Thermochromatium tepidum ATCC 43061: one gene and its partner. The protein of the gene in region 1 interacts with the protein of each later gene in a pairwise test. Links are inferred from orthologs where the notes say so. Each region holds a gene or a part of one and is shown on either strand. Other genes may lie near its edges. The genes, in order: acpP and bioH.

What was found.
Region 2: the proteins of acpP (region 1) and bioH interact in binary tests that used the Escherichia coli proteins (3 or more experiments, as listed by UniProt). The link is inferred for Thermochromatium tepidum ATCC 43061 from one-to-one orthologs.

What each region holds. Positions count from the first base shown.
Region 1 is NZ_CP039268.1:1,970,648-1,975,811, reverse strand. Bases 938-3,792 are described here. They hold acpP (acyl carrier protein), read left to right. Parts: upstream 938-2,174; coding sequence 2,175-2,411; downstream 2,412-3,792. Other genes in these bases: fabF (beta-ketoacyl-ACP synthase II), read left to right, coding at 2,527-3,765; fabG (3-oxoacyl-ACP reductase FabG), read left to right, coding at 1,277-2,017; fabD (ACP S-malonyltransferase), read left to right, coding at 938-1,284. Also shown: E6P07_RS09050 (beta-ketoacyl-ACP synthase III), read left to right, coding at 1-268; more of fabD, read left to right, coding at 340-937; pabC (aminodeoxychorismate lyase), read left to right, coding at 3,821-4,675; endolytic transglycosylase MltG, read left to right, coding at 4,684-5,164. UniProt on the Escherichia coli protein: Carrier of the growing fatty acid chain in fatty acid biosynthesis.
Region 2 is NZ_CP039268.1:959,285-969,494, reverse strand. Bases 4,168-7,107 are described here. They hold bioH (pimeloyl-ACP methyl ester esterase BioH), read left to right. Parts: upstream 4,168-5,214; coding sequence 5,215-6,000; downstream 6,001-7,107. Other genes in these bases: bioD (dethiobiotin synthase), read left to right, coding at 6,905-7,107; bioC (malonyl-ACP O-methyltransferase BioC), read left to right, coding at 6,033-6,908; bioF (8-amino-7-oxononanoate synthase), read left to right, coding at 4,168-5,057. In the rest of the region: E6P07_RS04535 (phosphoketolase family protein), read left to right, coding at 1-1,695; E6P07_RS04530 (ComF family protein), read right to left, coding at 1,925-2,641; biotin synthase BioB, read left to right, coding at 2,801-3,844; more of bioF, read left to right, coding at 3,855-4,167; more of bioD, read left to right, coding at 7,108-7,573; E6P07_RS04500 (D-alanyl-D-alanine carboxypeptidase/D-alanyl-D-alanine-endopeptidase), read left to right, coding at 7,683-8,873; E6P07_RS04495 (trypsin-like peptidase domain-containing protein), read left to right, coding at 8,887-9,786; E6P07_RS04490 (SPOR domain-containing protein), read left to right, coding at 9,902-10,210. UniProt on the Escherichia coli protein: The physiological role of BioH is to remove the methyl group introduced by BioC when the pimeloyl moiety is complete. It allows to synthesize pimeloyl-ACP via the fatty acid synthetic pathway through the hydrolysis of the ester bonds of pimeloyl-ACP esters.

The DNA of each region.
Region 1 (5,164 bases):
GGCCAACGGGCTGACCAAGGACGCGATCGACTGGCTGATCCCGCACCAGGCCAACATCCGTATCATCCAGGCCACGGCGCGCAAGCTCGATCTGCCGATGGAGCGCGTGATCGTGACCGTCGCCGAGCATGGCAACACCTCCTCGGCCTCGATCCCGCTGGCGCTCGATCAGGGGGTGCGTGACGGGCGCATCCAGCGGGGCGAGACGCTGTTGATGGAGGCCTTCGGCGGCGGGTTCACCTGGGGTTCGGTGCTGGTCCGCTATTGAGTCCAGCCCGAGCCGGGCGCCTGGCCCCGATCACCGACCACTCACAACGATCAAAGGATGCTGCAAGGCCTATGACGCACTCACTGGCTGTCTTCTTCCCCGGGCAAGGCTCGCAATCGGTCGGCATGCTCGACGCGCTCGCCGAGGTCTATTCGAGTGTCAAGCACAGCTTCGAGGAGGCCTCAGACGCGCTCGGGCGCGATCTCTGGTCGCTGGTCACCCGGGGCCCAAAGGAGGATCTGGATCGCACCGAGAACACCCAGCCGGCGATGCTCGCCGCGGGTATCGCCGTCTGGCGCGTCTGGCAGCAGTCGGGCGGTCCACCGGCGACCCTGATGGCCGGACACAGTCTCGGTGAGTATACCGCCCTGGTCGCGGCGGGTGCCCTAGGCTTTGCCGAGGCTATCCGGCTCGCGTCCGATCGGGCGCGCTTCATGCAGGAGGCCGTGCCGGCGGGTGCGGGCGCCATGGCCGCCGTGCTCGGGCTGGCCGATGAGCAGGTCGTGGCACTCTGTGCCGAGCAGGCCCAGGGTGAGGTGCTCGCCGCCGTCAACTTCAACTCACCCGGTCAGGTCGTGATCGCAGGTGCGTCCACCGCCGTGGCGCGCGCCATCGAGGCCGCCAAGGCCGCCGGGGCCAAGCGCGCGCTCTTACTGCCCGTGAGCGTGCCCTCGCACTGCGCCCTGATGCGCCCGGCGGCCGAGCGCCTGGCCGAGCGCCTGGCCGAGGTAGCGCTGGCCATGCCGAGCGTGCCGGTGATCCACAATGTCACTGTCGCCCCGGCCGCAGACGTCGACTCGCTGCGTCGCCTGTTGGTCGAGCAGCTCTACAGCCCGGTACGCTGGGTGGAGACCATTGAGTCGGTGGTCGCACAGGGCGTGACGACCGCGCTCGAATGCGGTCCTGGCAAGGTCCTGACCGGGTTGAATAAACGCATCTCTGACCATCTAACGACGCTGCCCGTCTTCGATCCGAAGACGCTGGAGGCGGCACTGGAGGCAAGCTCGAATGCTTAAAGGTGAAATCGCACTGGTCACCGGCGCCTCGCGTGGGATCGGACGGGCCATCGCCCTGGCGCTGGCCGAGCAGGGGGCCACGGTCGTCGGCACCGCGACCACCGCGTCCGGTGCCCAGGCCATCGAACAGACTCTGACCGAGGCCGGCCATCCGGGACTGGGGCTGGTGCTGAATGTCGCAGATCCAATCTCGGTCGAGACGGCCCTGGCCCAGATCAGCGAGCGACTCGGCGCCCCGAGCATCCTGGTCAACAATGCCGGCATCACCCGCGACGCCCTCCTGATGCGCATGAAGGACGAGGACTGGGATGCGGTCATCGCCACCAACCTGACCGCGCTCTACCGGCTCTGCAAGGGCTGTCTGCGCGCCATGACCAAGGCGCGCAAGGGGCGCATCATCAACATCGCCTCGGTGGTCGGCGCCATGGGCAACGCCGGCCAGACCAACTATGCCGCCGCCAAGGCCGGGATGCTGGGGTTCACCAAGTCGCTGGCGCGCGAGGTCGGCGCGCGCGGGATCACGGTCAACTGTGTCGCACCCGGATTCATTGACACCGACATGACCAAGGATCTACCTGAGGCCCAGCGTCAGTCCTTGCTCGGTTCCATCCCGCTCGGGCGGCTCGGTCACCCTGAGGAGGTTGCAGCCGCGGTGGTCTTCCTGGCCTCGCCGGGTGCGGCCTACATCACCGGCGAGACTCTGCATGTCAACGGCGGCATGCACATGGCGTGAGGTCTTAGAGGTATTTTTCGTCATTCATTATTGCAAAACAAGACGTTAAATGCCGGAAATCGATGTGGATTCTGGCTTTCATCGCGTCTGGTTTGTCACTAGAATACGCCCTGGCCCAGGGGGGTCGATTTTTGTCATTCGATGAGGAATCAATCTTATGAGCAGCGTTGAAGAACGAGTTCGCAAAATCGTGGTGGACCAGCTGGGCGTGAAGGAAGAGGAAGTCACCCCAGAGGCGTCCTTCGTCGACGATCTGGGAGCGGACTCGCTCGACACCGTGGAACTGGTCATGGCCCTCGAAGAGGAGTTCGAGACCGAGATCCCGGACGAAGACGCCGAGAAGATCACCACGGTCCAGCAGGCCATCGACTACATCAAAGCGCACCAGGCCTGAGACTCGGTGCCTGAGCGAATCGATTTGACGCCAGACGCTGGGCTCCAGCCTTGACTGAAGGGCGCGGCATGGACCGGTCGAAGGTGGCGTTCTGAGCGACGATAGAGGTTAAGTGATGGCAGGCAGAAGGGTAGTAGTCACCGGGTTGGGTCTTGTGGCGCCGGTTGGTCTGGACGTCAAGTCCGCATGGGACAACATCCTCGCCGGAAAGAGCGGAATCAAACCGATCACCCATTTCGATATCGCCCCGTTCAGTACCCGCTTCGGCGGTCCGATCTATGGCTTCGATCCGAGCCCCTATGTCTCGGAAAAAGACGCCAAGAAGATGGACAAGTTCATCCATTATGGCCTGGCCGCCGGCTGTCAGGCCCTTGCCGATTCTGGTCTGGAGATCACGGAGTCCAACTGTCGGCGCATCGGTGTGGCCGTGGGCTCCGGCATCGGCGGTATCACGGGCATCGAGAACAACTACGAGGTCTATCGCGAGAAGGGGCCGCGCCGCATCTCGCCGTTCTTTGTGCCCGCCAACATCGTCAACATGGTGGCCGGCAACCTCTCGATCAAGTTCGGCCTCAAGGGCCCCAATTATTCGATCGTCTCGGCCTGTGCGACCGGCACCCACAACATCGGCGAGGCGGCGCTCATGATCCGTCATGGCTATGTCGATGTCATGTTGGCCGGTGGCGCCGAGATGGCGACCTCACCGGTTGGTATCGGTGGCTTTGCCGCCGCGCGTGCCCTCTCAACCCGCAATGACGACCCTGAGGGGGCCAGCCGCCCCTTCGACAAAGATCGCGACGGATTTGTATTGAGCGACGGTGCCGGGGTCGTAGTGCTCGAGGAATACGAGCATGCTCGAGCGCGGGGTGCCAACATCTATGCCGAGCTGATCGGTGTCGGTATGAACTCCGATGCCTATCACATGACGGCCCCTGCCGAGGACGGGGTAGGGGCGGCCGAGTGCATGCTCATGGCCCTGAACGACGCCGGTCTAAACCCGGACCAGGTCCAGTACATCAATGCCCATGGCACCTCGACCCCGGCGGGCGACATCGCCGAGACGCTCGCCATCAAGCGCGCCTTCGGCGATCATGCCTACAGACTCGCCGTCAGCTCCACCAAGTCAATGACCGGACACATGCTCGGCGCCGCCGGCGGCGCCGAGGCCATCTTCACCATCCTGGCCATCCGCGATCAGGTGGCGCCCCCGACCATCAACTATCACACCCCGGACCCGGACTGCGATCTAGATTATGTGCCCAACACCGCGCGTCAGATGCCGATCGAGGTGGCGCTCTCCAACTCGTTTGGCTTCGGCGGGACCAATGGGACGCTGATCTTCCGGCGCCTCTGACCCTGGTCCCGGAGACAGGGTCTAGGGGCGGTTGGGCAGGGCACGCAGACATGGTATGACCACAACGCTCGAAACCCCTGCCCCGTCTCGGATCCTGATCGACGGTCGGCCCGGTGATCGGCTCTCGGTCCTTGACCGGGCGCTCCACTATGGGGATGGTCTGTTTGAGACCATCCGCCTGGCCGCCGGCGCCCCCTGCCAGTGGCAGCGCCACATGGACCGATTGATCCTGGGCGCGGAGCGCCTCGGCATCGAGTCCCCCGAGACCGCCCTGCTGGCTGCCGAGGCGGCCGAGCTGATCGATGGCCAGGGGGAGGGCGTCCTCAAGCTGATCCTCTCGCGCGGGGACGGCGGACGCGGCTATGCCCCGCCGCCGTCTGCGCCACCCAGGCGTCTGCTCCTGATCTACCCCTTGCCACCCGCTCAGGGTCCTGACTGGCGTCGGGGCGTGGTCGTGCGCCATTGCCAGACCCCCGTCTCGATCAATCCATTACTCGCCGGGATCAAACACCTCAACCGTCTAGACTCGGTCCTGGCGCGTGCCGAGTGGAAGGATCCAGCCATCGCCGAGGGGCTCATGTTCGATGCCAACGGCGATCTGGTCGGCGGTACCATGACCAATGTCTTTTTGTGGGACGGTCGCTGTCTGATGACGCCGCCGGTCGATCGCAGTGGCATCGCCGGCACCGTGCGTGGTCTGACGCTGGAACTCGCGGCGCACCTGGGGATCGAGTGTCTGGTCATGCGCCTCGATCGGGCCGCGCTCGATCAGGCATGCGGGCTCTTTCTGACCAACTCGATCATCGGCGTCTGGCCGGTGCGCGCGTTGGAGGGACGCCGCTTCGATCTGGCGCTGCTGCCTTGGGACCTGCTCGATCGGCTGTATCAGGCCGCCTGTACGCCGGGGTGATCGGCCCAATGTCGAAACGTGTCCTCGTAGGGCTCATGCTCGTCGTCCTTGTGGCTGGCTTCTTGCTGGCCGGGGCCCTGTGGCGTGACTATCAGTGCTTTCTGTCGCAGACGATCCAGACCGACCAGGAGCGCGTTTTGTTCGATGTGCCACGCGGGACCTCCCTGCGCACCCTGGCAAGGCGTTTGCGCGAACAGGGTCTGATCGAACGTCCGATCTATTTCATCGCGATGGTCTATCTCCGGGGTGATCAGGGCCGGATCAAGGCCGGTGAGTATGCCTTCACGCGCGACATGACGCCGCCGCGCCTCCTGGAGTGGCTGACATCGGGTCGGGTGGTCGAATACAACCTCACCCTGGTCGAGGGCTGGACCTTCCGGCAGGCGCTGGCGGCGATCGACAGTCACGAGGTCTTTGCCGGTGGTCCCAGGCTCGCGGATCTCTCCGATGCCGAGATCATGGCCCGGCTCGGACGTCCTGAGGCGCATC
Region 2 (10,210 bases), 1.0 Mb from region 1 along the record:
CTGATGCGCGGTTATGGCTGGACGCCGCACTTCGTCGCGGGCGAGGACCCGCTGACCCTGCATCAGCAGATGGCGGCGACCCTGGACACCTGTCATGACCAGATCCGCGCCATCCAGCGCGCCGCGCGCGAAAGCGGCGAGGCCAGGCGCGCCCACTGGCCGATGATCGTGCTGCGCACACCCAAGGGCTGGACCGGGCCATCCGAGGTCGATGGTCACAAGGTCGAGGGTTTTTGGCGCGCGCATCAGGTACCGCTCGCCGGGATGCACGACAATCCGGCCCATCTCAAGCAACTCGAAGACTGGCTGAGGAGCTATAGACCGGAGGAGCTGTTCGACGCCCAGGGGCGGCTGATCCCCGAGCTCAAGGCACTCGCGCCCCAAGGGACCAAGCGCATGAGCGCCAATCCGCACGCCAACGGCGGGCTGATCCGCCGCGCGCTGCGGATGCCGGACTTTCGCGACTATGCCATCGAGGTCGCGAAGCCTGGCGCCACACTCCATCCGAACACCAGGCCCCTGGGTGCCTTGCTGCGCGATGTGATGGCGCGCAATCCCGACAATTTTCGCGTCTTTGGTCCGGACGAGAACACCTCCAACAAGCTCGATGCGATCTATGAGGTCTCAAAGAAGCTCTGGCTGTGCGACTACAGACCCGAGGATGCCGACGGCGGCGAGCTCGCGCCCGACGGGCGCGTGCTCGAGATGCTCTCCGAGCATACCCTGGAGGGCTGGTACGAGGGCTATGTGCTGACCGGGCGTCATGGCTTCTTTGCCACCTATGAGGCCTTCGTCCATGTCATCGACAGCATGTACAACCAGCATGCCAAGTGGCTGTCGATCTGCGAGGACATCCCCTGGCGGGCACCCATCTCCTCGCTCAATCTGCTCATCACCTCGACCGTGTGGCGTCAGGATCACAACGGCTTCACCCATCAGGACCCGGGCTTTCTCGATGTGGTCGTCAACAAGAGCCCCAGGGTCACGCGCATCTATCTGCCGCCGGACGTCAATACCCTACTCTCGACCGTGGACCACTGTCTCCAGAGCCGCAACGACATCAACGTCATCGTCGCCGACAAGCAGAACCATCTCCAGTATCTGGACATGGACGCGGCCATCAAGCACTGCATTAAGGGCATCGGGATCTGGGACTGGGCGAGCAATGATCAGGGCACGGAGCCGGACGTGGTGATGGTCGGCTGCGGCGACATCCCGACCAAGGAGGCGCTGGCGGCCACGGCGCTGCTACGCGAACACTTCCCCGACCTCAGGATCCGCTTCATCAATGTCGTAGATCTGTTCAAGCTCCAGCCGGCCGGTGAGCATCCGCATGGACTCTCGGACGCTGACTTCGACAGCCTCTTTACCAAGGACCGTCCGATCATCTTCAACTTCCACGGCTATCCCTGGCTGATTCATCGCCTTGCCTACCGTCGCACCAATCACAAGAACCTGCATGTGCGCGGCTACAAGGAGAAGGGCAGCATCAACACGCCGCTCGAGCTGGCGATCAACAACGAGATCGACCGCTTTAGCCTGGCGATCGATGTCATCAACCGCGTACCGCGGCTCCAAGTTGCCGGGGCGCATGTGAAGGAGGCGCTGCGCGATCGGCAGATCGAGTGTCGCAACTATGCCTATGAGCACGGGATCGATAAGCCCGAGGTGGATGACTGGGTATGGCCGTTTTGAGCTCGCTCTCAGCACTCTAGGTCGCGATAGAAGTTTTCGGGCGGGCTGACGGCAAGTCTCTCAATCGCGGCTGAAGCCGCTCCTACAAAATCAATGAGTTACGTGAGAAGGTTTTGCCACAGATGGAATAAATCAGCGTTTCCCTAAGCGTGGCGCTGGATCTTGACCGGATCGACGAGACGGCGCACGGATTGGATCGCCGGACGTCGCGTTGAAACGACGCCCGAGATCAGGGCGTCCGCGCCACGACCCAGGCATCGACCCGTGCGGCACCGGCGTCGATCAACACCCGACTCAGTTCGGACAGGGTGCCGCCGGTCGTCATCACGTCATCGACGATGGCCAGATGCCGTCCCCTGAGATCCCCTTTGGTTTTGAAGGCGCCCCGGATGTTGCGCCGTCGGGCGCGCGCTGTCAGTGTGGTCTGGGGCGAGGTATCGCGGACGCGGGCGACGAGATCTGGCTCGATCGGAATGGACAGAACGCGGCCTGTAACGCGCGCGATCTCTAGCGCCTGGTTGTAGCCGCGCGTGCGCTGGCGGCGCGGATAGAGCGGCACTGGGACCAGCGCCTCGGGCCAGTCGCCCGCCGATTCGCGTATATGCTTGGCCAGACACTGACCCAAAAGCCGCGCGGCATTGAGCCGACCATGGAACTTGGCGCCCGTGATCAGGAAAGGCAATGCACCTTCGTAGCGAAAGGCGGCCAGACAGACTGCAAACGGCGGCGGACGGCGCGCGCAATCGCCGCAGACCGTCCCATCCGGAAGCTCAGCCAGGAGGGGGGAGCCACATCTGGCGCAGGCAGGGCGGTTGTAGGGCAGATCCAGCGCACAGCCGGCACAAAGGTCGCGCCCTCGATCGCCGGGCGCACCGCAGAGCAAGCAGGTCGGCGGGAACAGGCTGTCGAGCAGACTGTGGCCGATCCCAAGACCGAGTCTCCACACAGCGCTGCCTCCCATCGGTCATGACACCGGCGGAACCGACGTCAGGGGTTGTAAACCCTGAGAAGCAAAATCAGTTGACAACTCAGTCAACCCACTTAGAGTAATGGATTTTTCCATCTCGGGACCCAGGTCTCCGAGCATCCCAGGTTCTGCCCGCCTATGTCACAGCCCCAGACCACCGCCTTAAAGCCCCAGCCCATACCCCGTCACGACTGGTCGCTCGACGAGATCGAGGCGATCCTCGATCAGCCGTTCAATGACCTGCTGTTTGCAGCCCAGAGCGTCCATCGCGCCTCCTTCGACCCCAATACCATCCAGGTCAGCACCCTGCTGAGCATCAAGACCGGCGCCTGTCCCGAGGATTGCGGGTATTGCGGTCAGAGCGCCCACCATGCCACCGCGGTCGTGCCCGAGCGTCTCTTGTCGCTCGACACCGTACTGGAAGCCGCACGCACCGCCAAGGCGCAGGGCGCGACCCGTTTCTGCATGGGTGCGGCCTGGCGCAATCCGACCGACAGGCAGCTCGATCAGGTGATCGCGATGATCGAGGGTGTCCACGCCCTTGGGCTGGAGACCTGCGTCACCCTCGGGATGCTGACCGCCGACCAGGCCCGCCGGCTCAAGGACGCTGGACTCGACTATTACAACCACAACCTCGACACCTCGCCTGAGTTCTATGGCCAGGTCATCAGCACCCGCACCTATCAGGACCGACTCGATACCCTGGAGCACATCCGCGCGGTCGGACTCAAGACCTGTAGCGGCGGCATCCTCGGCATGGGCGAGTCGCGCCGTGATCGCGCCTCCATGCTGCGCCAGCTCGCCAACCTGCCGGCGCATCCCGAGTCCGTCCCCATCAACCTGCTGGTCCAGGTCGAGGGCACGCCGCTGTTCGGTAGCGACGCACTCGATCCCTTCGAGTTCGTGCGCGTGGTGGCGACGGCGCGGATCCTCATGCCGCGCTCGCATGTGCGCCTCTCGGCCGGACGCCACACGATGAGCGATGAACTCCAGGCACTCTGTTTCCTGGCCGGGGCCAACTCGATCTTTTACGGCGAGCGGCTGCTGACGACCCCCAATGCCGAATCCGAGCGCGACCGACGGCTATTCAAGCGTCTGGGCCTGAGCCTCGAGCCGGTCGAGGCCGAACGCACCGAGCCGGGCGCCTGTCACAAGACCAGCGAACACAGGATCCAGCTCTGAGGGGCGCGACATGGAGCAAACGCCCAGCAGCCACCCATCGCCCGAGACCGAACTGCGCCTACGACTTGAGGCGCTCCAGGCCCAGTCGCTCTATCGCCGTCGCCGGCTGCGCGATGGGCCACAACAGCCTCGGATGGGCATCGATGGCCGACCCATGCTGAGCTTTTGCAGCAACGACTATCTGGGTCTGGCCAATCACCCCGAGGTGATCGCGGCCCTGTGCGACGGGGCAAGACGCTGGGGCGTAGGCAGCGGCGCGGCGCATCTGGTCAACGGTCACAGCCGCTCACATCAGGCCCTGGAAGAGTCCCTGGCCGAGTTCAGTGGACGCCCGCGGGCACTCCTGTTCTCGACCGGTTACATGGCCAATCTGGGCATCATCAGCGCCCTGGCCGGACGCAACGACTGGGTGTTCGAGGACCGGTTCAATCACGCCTCGCTGCTCGACGGCGCCTTGTTGTCACGCGCCCGACTGTGTCGCTATCCGCATGCCGATACCCAGGCCCTGCAACGCCTGATCGCCAGCACACCCGCACGGCTCATCGTCACCGATGGCGTCTTCAGCATGGACGGGGATCTCGCCCCCCTGCCCGAGCTGGCCGCGATCGCGCGCGCCTCCGGGGCCTGGCTGATGGTCGATGACGCCCATGGCCTGGGCGTATTGGGACCCGAAGGGCGCGGCACCCTGGAGCACTTCGGGCTGGGCCCTAAGGAGGTGCCGATCCTGATGGGCACGCTCGGCAAGGCGTTCGGCACCTTCGGCGCCTTCGTCGCCGGCCCCGAGGAACTGATCGAGACCCTGATCCAGTCTGCACGCAGTTATCTCTACACCACGGCCACACCGCCGGCACTGGCCGAGGCCACGCTCGCGAGCCTCGCCATCGCCCGGCGCGAGCATTGGCGCCGCGAACGGCTTGCCGAGTGGATCGAGCGCTTTCGCACCGGGGCGGCCCGCCTCGGACTGAACCTGATGGACTCGCCGACCCCCATCCAGCCGCTCCTAGCCGGCAGTGCCGAACAGGCCCTGGCCTGGAGCGCCGCGCTTGAGTCCGAGGGCCTCCTGGTCACCGCCATCCGCCCCCCGACGGTCCCCGCAGGGACGGCGCGGTTGCGGATCACGCTCTCAGCCACGCACAGCGCCGAGGACATCGACCGACTCCTTGCAGCCCTGGCCAGATTGCCGCTAGCCGAGCCAACGCCCAGCCGCCCGTGATGAGGCCGCCGCGTGGTTCGGGGTGCCCGTCGGCAGGGGATGCCGCCGCCTCGAGGCGGTCATCAAGCCTCCAGAGATGGATTGACGGCGTCCCCCCGAGGACGGTGCCACGAACCACCCACGACCGCCCCAAGCAACCAGACCGAAACCACACCCGATGTCACAACAATCCGTTCTCAAGCCCCCTCCAACCCCCAAAACCACCGCCGACCTGGTCCTGCTCCACGGCTGGGGCATGAACTCAGCCGTTTGGAACGGCGTCCCCGAGCCGACCTGGAACGGCCTGACCCAACACCGCCTCGACCTGCCCGGACATGGTGACAGCCCCTTCCCCACCGGACGCGACTCACTCTGGGGCTGGGCCGAGGCCTGCCTGGACTCAGCCCCCGAGTGCGCCGTCTGGGTCGGCTGGTCGCTGGGCGGACTCATCGCCCTGGCCGCCGCCTTGCTTGCACCCAAGCGCGTCGCCGGACTGATCCTCCTGACCGCCACCCCACGCTTCACCCAGGCGAACGACTGGACGCCTGCCATGCCCGAGGCGACCCTGGTACGGTTCCACGATGGCCTGCTCGCCGACCCGAGCGGCACCCTGAACCGCTTCCTGACCCTACAAATGCGCGGCAGCGACCGCGTGCACGCGACCCTGCGCGCCCTCAAGCAGGAACTGGCCGCACGCCCTGAACCCAAGCCCGCTGCACTCGCCCTGGGCCTAGATCTGCTGCGCGAGGAAGACCTGCGCCCCCAGCTCCCCGACATCCGCTGCCCGACGCTCTGGCTGTTTGGCCAGAACGACACCCTGGTCCCGGCACGGGTCGCCGAGCGCATCGAGCGGCTGATGTCGGCGGCACAGACCGAGACCATCGCCGGCGCCGCCCATGCGCCTCACCTCTCGCACCCCCAGGAAACGGGTCAAACCATCCGCACCTTTCTAAACGCCCTTTGAACATCGCGACGTCAGCCCCCAAGATCGCCACCATGCACCCAATCGACAAGACCCGCGCCCGGCTCAGCTTCGAACGCGCCGCCGCCGACTACGACCGCGTCGCCGTGCTCCAACGCGAGATCGCCGACCGGTTGCTCGGACGGCTCGACTATATTCGACTCGCGCCCCAACGGATTCTCGACCTCGGCACCGGCACTGGCTATGCCATCGACCCACTCACCCGCCGCTATCCCAGGGCGCGCGTGCTGGCGCTGGACTTCGCCCAGGGGATGCTGCTCCAGGCACGCCGGCGCGGACGCTGGTGGCGTCGCCCGCTGTGCGTCTGCGCCGATGCCGAGTCGCTGCCGTTGGCCGATGGTGTGGTAGATCTGATCATCTCCAATGCCATGTTCCAGTGGTGCAACGACCTAGAGCGCACCTTCGGCGAATGCCGGCGGGTGCTGCGTCCAGGCGGACTGCTGCTCTTTACCACCTTTGGACCGGATACCCTCAAGGAGCTGCGCGCGGCCTGGGGCCAGGTCGACCGACATAGCCATGTTAGCCCCTTCCTGGACATGCACGACATCGGCGATGCCCTGGTGCGCGCCCGCTTCGCCGATCCGGTGATGGACGCCGATCGCCTGACCCTGACCTATGACAACGTCCAGGGTCTGATGCGGGATCTCAAGGCGCTCGGCGCGCGCAACGCCACGGCGGCGCGTCCGCGTGGATTGACCGGACGCGCACGCCTGGCCGCGCTCGCCGCCGCCTATGAGTGCTTCAGACGCGAGGGACGCCTGCCGGCCAGCTATGAGGTGCTCTATGGACATGCCTGGGCCCCTGAAGCCTCGGCTTCCAGACAGGTCAGCGGTGAGGTCGCCATCCCGGTCTCAGCGATCGGCGGACGCCGCCGGGCGGTCGCACCATGAGCGGATACTTCATCACGGGAACAGATACCGGCTGCGGCAAGACCGAGATCACCCTCGGGCTCATGGCCGCCCTGCAGATACGCGGACAGCGGGTACTGGGCATGAAACCGGTCGCAAGCGGCTGTGACCCGAGTCCCGATGGACTGCGCCATGCCGATGCCGAGCGTCTCCAGGCCCAGGGCACGTTCGCGGTCCCCTATGCCTTGGTCAATCCCTATGCCTTCCTGCCGCCGATCGCGCCACATCTGGCCGCCGAGCAGGCCGCGATCTCGATCGAACTCGAGCGCATCCGCGCGGCGCACGCCGAGCTGAGTCGGCAGGCCGACTGGGTGCTGGTCGAGGGCATCGGCGGCTGGCGCGTTCCACTGGGGCCCGAGTGCTTCGTCGGCGATATCCCGCGCACGCTTGGGCTGCCGGTGATCCTGGTGGTCGGGCTCAGGCTCGGCTGTCTCAATCATGCCCTGCTGACGGCTGAGTCGATCCAGGGAAGCGGTCTGGAACTGGCCGGCTGGATCGCCAATCAGGTGGATCCAGACCTGCTGGCCCCCGAGGCCAACCTGAAGACGCTCCAGACGCTGATCCAGGCCCCCTGTCTCGGCGCCGTCCCCTGGATGGACGCACCGGATGCGCGAGCCATCGCCGCCTGTCTCCAGGTGGGTCGCTGAAGGCCGCCAGGACGCTCGGCGTTTGCAGCCGGTCATCCTGAATACGGTTCGAGTTCGGGATTGCGGTATGCTGTCTGGCGCCTGTCAACACAGCCCCTGACTTCATCAGATGACTGCCCATCGCCCTCACTGGCTCGTACTCATCGCCGTGCTCTGGCTCGGTCTTGCACACGCGGCCCTGGCCGAGGACCCGGTCGTCCAGGTGCGCGCGCTCCCGCAGGCCAGTCTGCTGGTCAAGGAGCGCGGACGTGACCGGATCGCCTATCAGGCCGAGGTCGCGCGTATCCCGGCCTCGACCCTGAAGCTCCTGACCGCCTATGCGGCGCTCGAGAGCTGGGGACGCGATCATCGCTTCCACACCGACCTCTTCCAGGACGCCTCCGGCTGGCTCTGGGTCAAGGGGTACGCCGATCCCTATCTGGTCTCCGAAGAACTCGATCGCCTGGTCACGGCGATCAAACGGCAGGGTGTGCACCGGGTCGCTGGAATCGGTCTCGACGACAGTCTTTTCGATCCGGACCTCGAGATCGCTGGGCGCTCGACCTCGAGCAACCCCTATGACGCCCCGGTCACGGCCCTGGCGGCGAACTTCAACACCCTCAATCTGATCCGCGAGGGCGAACACATCCACAGCGCCGAGCCGCAGACGCCCCTGACCGCCACCGGCGAACGTCTCGGTCGCCTCGGACCCCAGGGTCAGCAGCGCATCAATCTGCGCGAACGCGCGCTCGCCCTGCGCTATTTCGGCGAACTGCTGGCCGCCAAGCTTAGGACCGCCGGCATCGAGGTCGGGGACAGACAGCAACTTGCCACTACACCGGGGACTGCCAAACGCCTCTTGCGCTACCAAAACAGCCGTACCCTGGCCGAGATGGTTGCGCCCATGCTCAAGTACTCCAATAACTTCATCGCCAACGCACTCTTCCTGCGTCTGGCCGCACCGGATGGACAGGGCCAGATCCGTCCGGGACAGGCGCAGCGCGCCCTGACCGACTTTGCCCGGCGGCGGTTCGGCTGGACCGGATTTACCATCGACGACGGCGCCGGTCTATCGCGCGCCAATCGCTTGAGCGCGCGCCAGCTCGTCGAGCTGCTCGAGGCCTTCGCGCCCTATCGCGACCTGATGCCCCAGCAGGACGACGACCCCAATGTCCGCGCCAAGACCGGCACCCTGAGCGGCATCAGCAGCTATGCCGGTTATGTCCGGCGCGGTGGCGTTTGGGAGCCATTTGCCCTACTCATCGAACAACCCGTGGCTTATGACCTCAGACGCCAGGTCGCCAGCCAGCTGGCGCGCTGAGCCGGATTGACGCATGTCGGTCACTCGATTCCATCCCGGCGTCGGTATCGCTCGCGGCTCCAGAGGCGCGCTTCACTGGGGCGCACTGCTGCTGGCTGGCGCGCTACTCACGGCCTGCGTGATCGGCCCCTCGCCGACGGGCACGGATTCGGCACGCTTGGATCCGAACGGCCTGATCAAGGGTGGCGCGATCCCCGGGGCTTCGGGCTATCCCAGCCTCGCGCCCTTGTTGCGCCAGGTGACACCCGCCGTCGTCAACATCACGGTCGACTCACGCATCCCGCGCGAGGAGCACCCCTTTCTCAACGACCCTGATTTCCGCCACTTCCTCGACCGCATGGGATTGCCCATCCCCGAGATCCCCCCTATCGAGCGTCGCCACAGTCAGGGGTCGGGCTTTATCGTCGACTCCGCGCGTGGCTATGTGATGACCAACGAGCATCTGCTCAAGGGCGCCACGCGCATCCAGGTCACACTCAAGGATCAGCGCAGCTTCGAGGCCCGAAGGCTCGGTGCCGACAGCGGTTCGGATCTGGCCATCCTTCAGATCCCGCCGGTCGCCATCCGTCCGCTGCCGCTCGGGGATTCGGACCGGCTGGAAGTCGGGGATTTCGTGGTCGCCATCGGCAACCCCTTTGGTCTTGGCCAGACGGCCACACTAGGGATCGTCAGTGCGCTGGGGCGCAGCGGTGTCGGCGGCAGCCGACTCGGCAAGCTGATCCAGACCGATGCCTCGATCAATCCGGGCAACTCGGGCGGTCCGCTCGTCAATCTGGCCGGCGAGGTCGTCGGCATCAACACCGCCCTGATCGGACCCACCGGGGGCAATGTCGGTATCGGCTTTGCCGTGCCCAGCAATCGCGCCCGCGCGGCACTGCGCGCCTTGACCGGTCAAGGTGAACCACGACCCTAGTCACTCGGCGACCTGGTTTGCACTCCACCATGGACTACTCTAGAGTTTGGGCTACTGCGGTTGACAAAGGGTTCATCTTGCATCGACAGGGTGTTACAGCAACGAGAAGCGTTCGATGGACAAGACAGAGACAACCCAGCCAGATTCATTGCGCCGGACCGCCGATACAGACGGCGCCACCCGTCCGGCTCAAGCGTCGGGCAGTGCCGAGCGATCCACGAATGCCGGGGAGGTGCTCCAGCGCTATCTCAAGGCCCAGGCCACCCAAATCTCCCGGATCATAGCCAGCCTCAACCAGTACCGTCAGGACCTCCAGAAGCTCGAGCTCTCGCTGATCGCGCGCATCGGCGATGTCGATGACGACCGGCGTCGCGCCGACACACGTCTGTTGCGCACGCTCCAGACCCAGCGCGACGAACTCGAC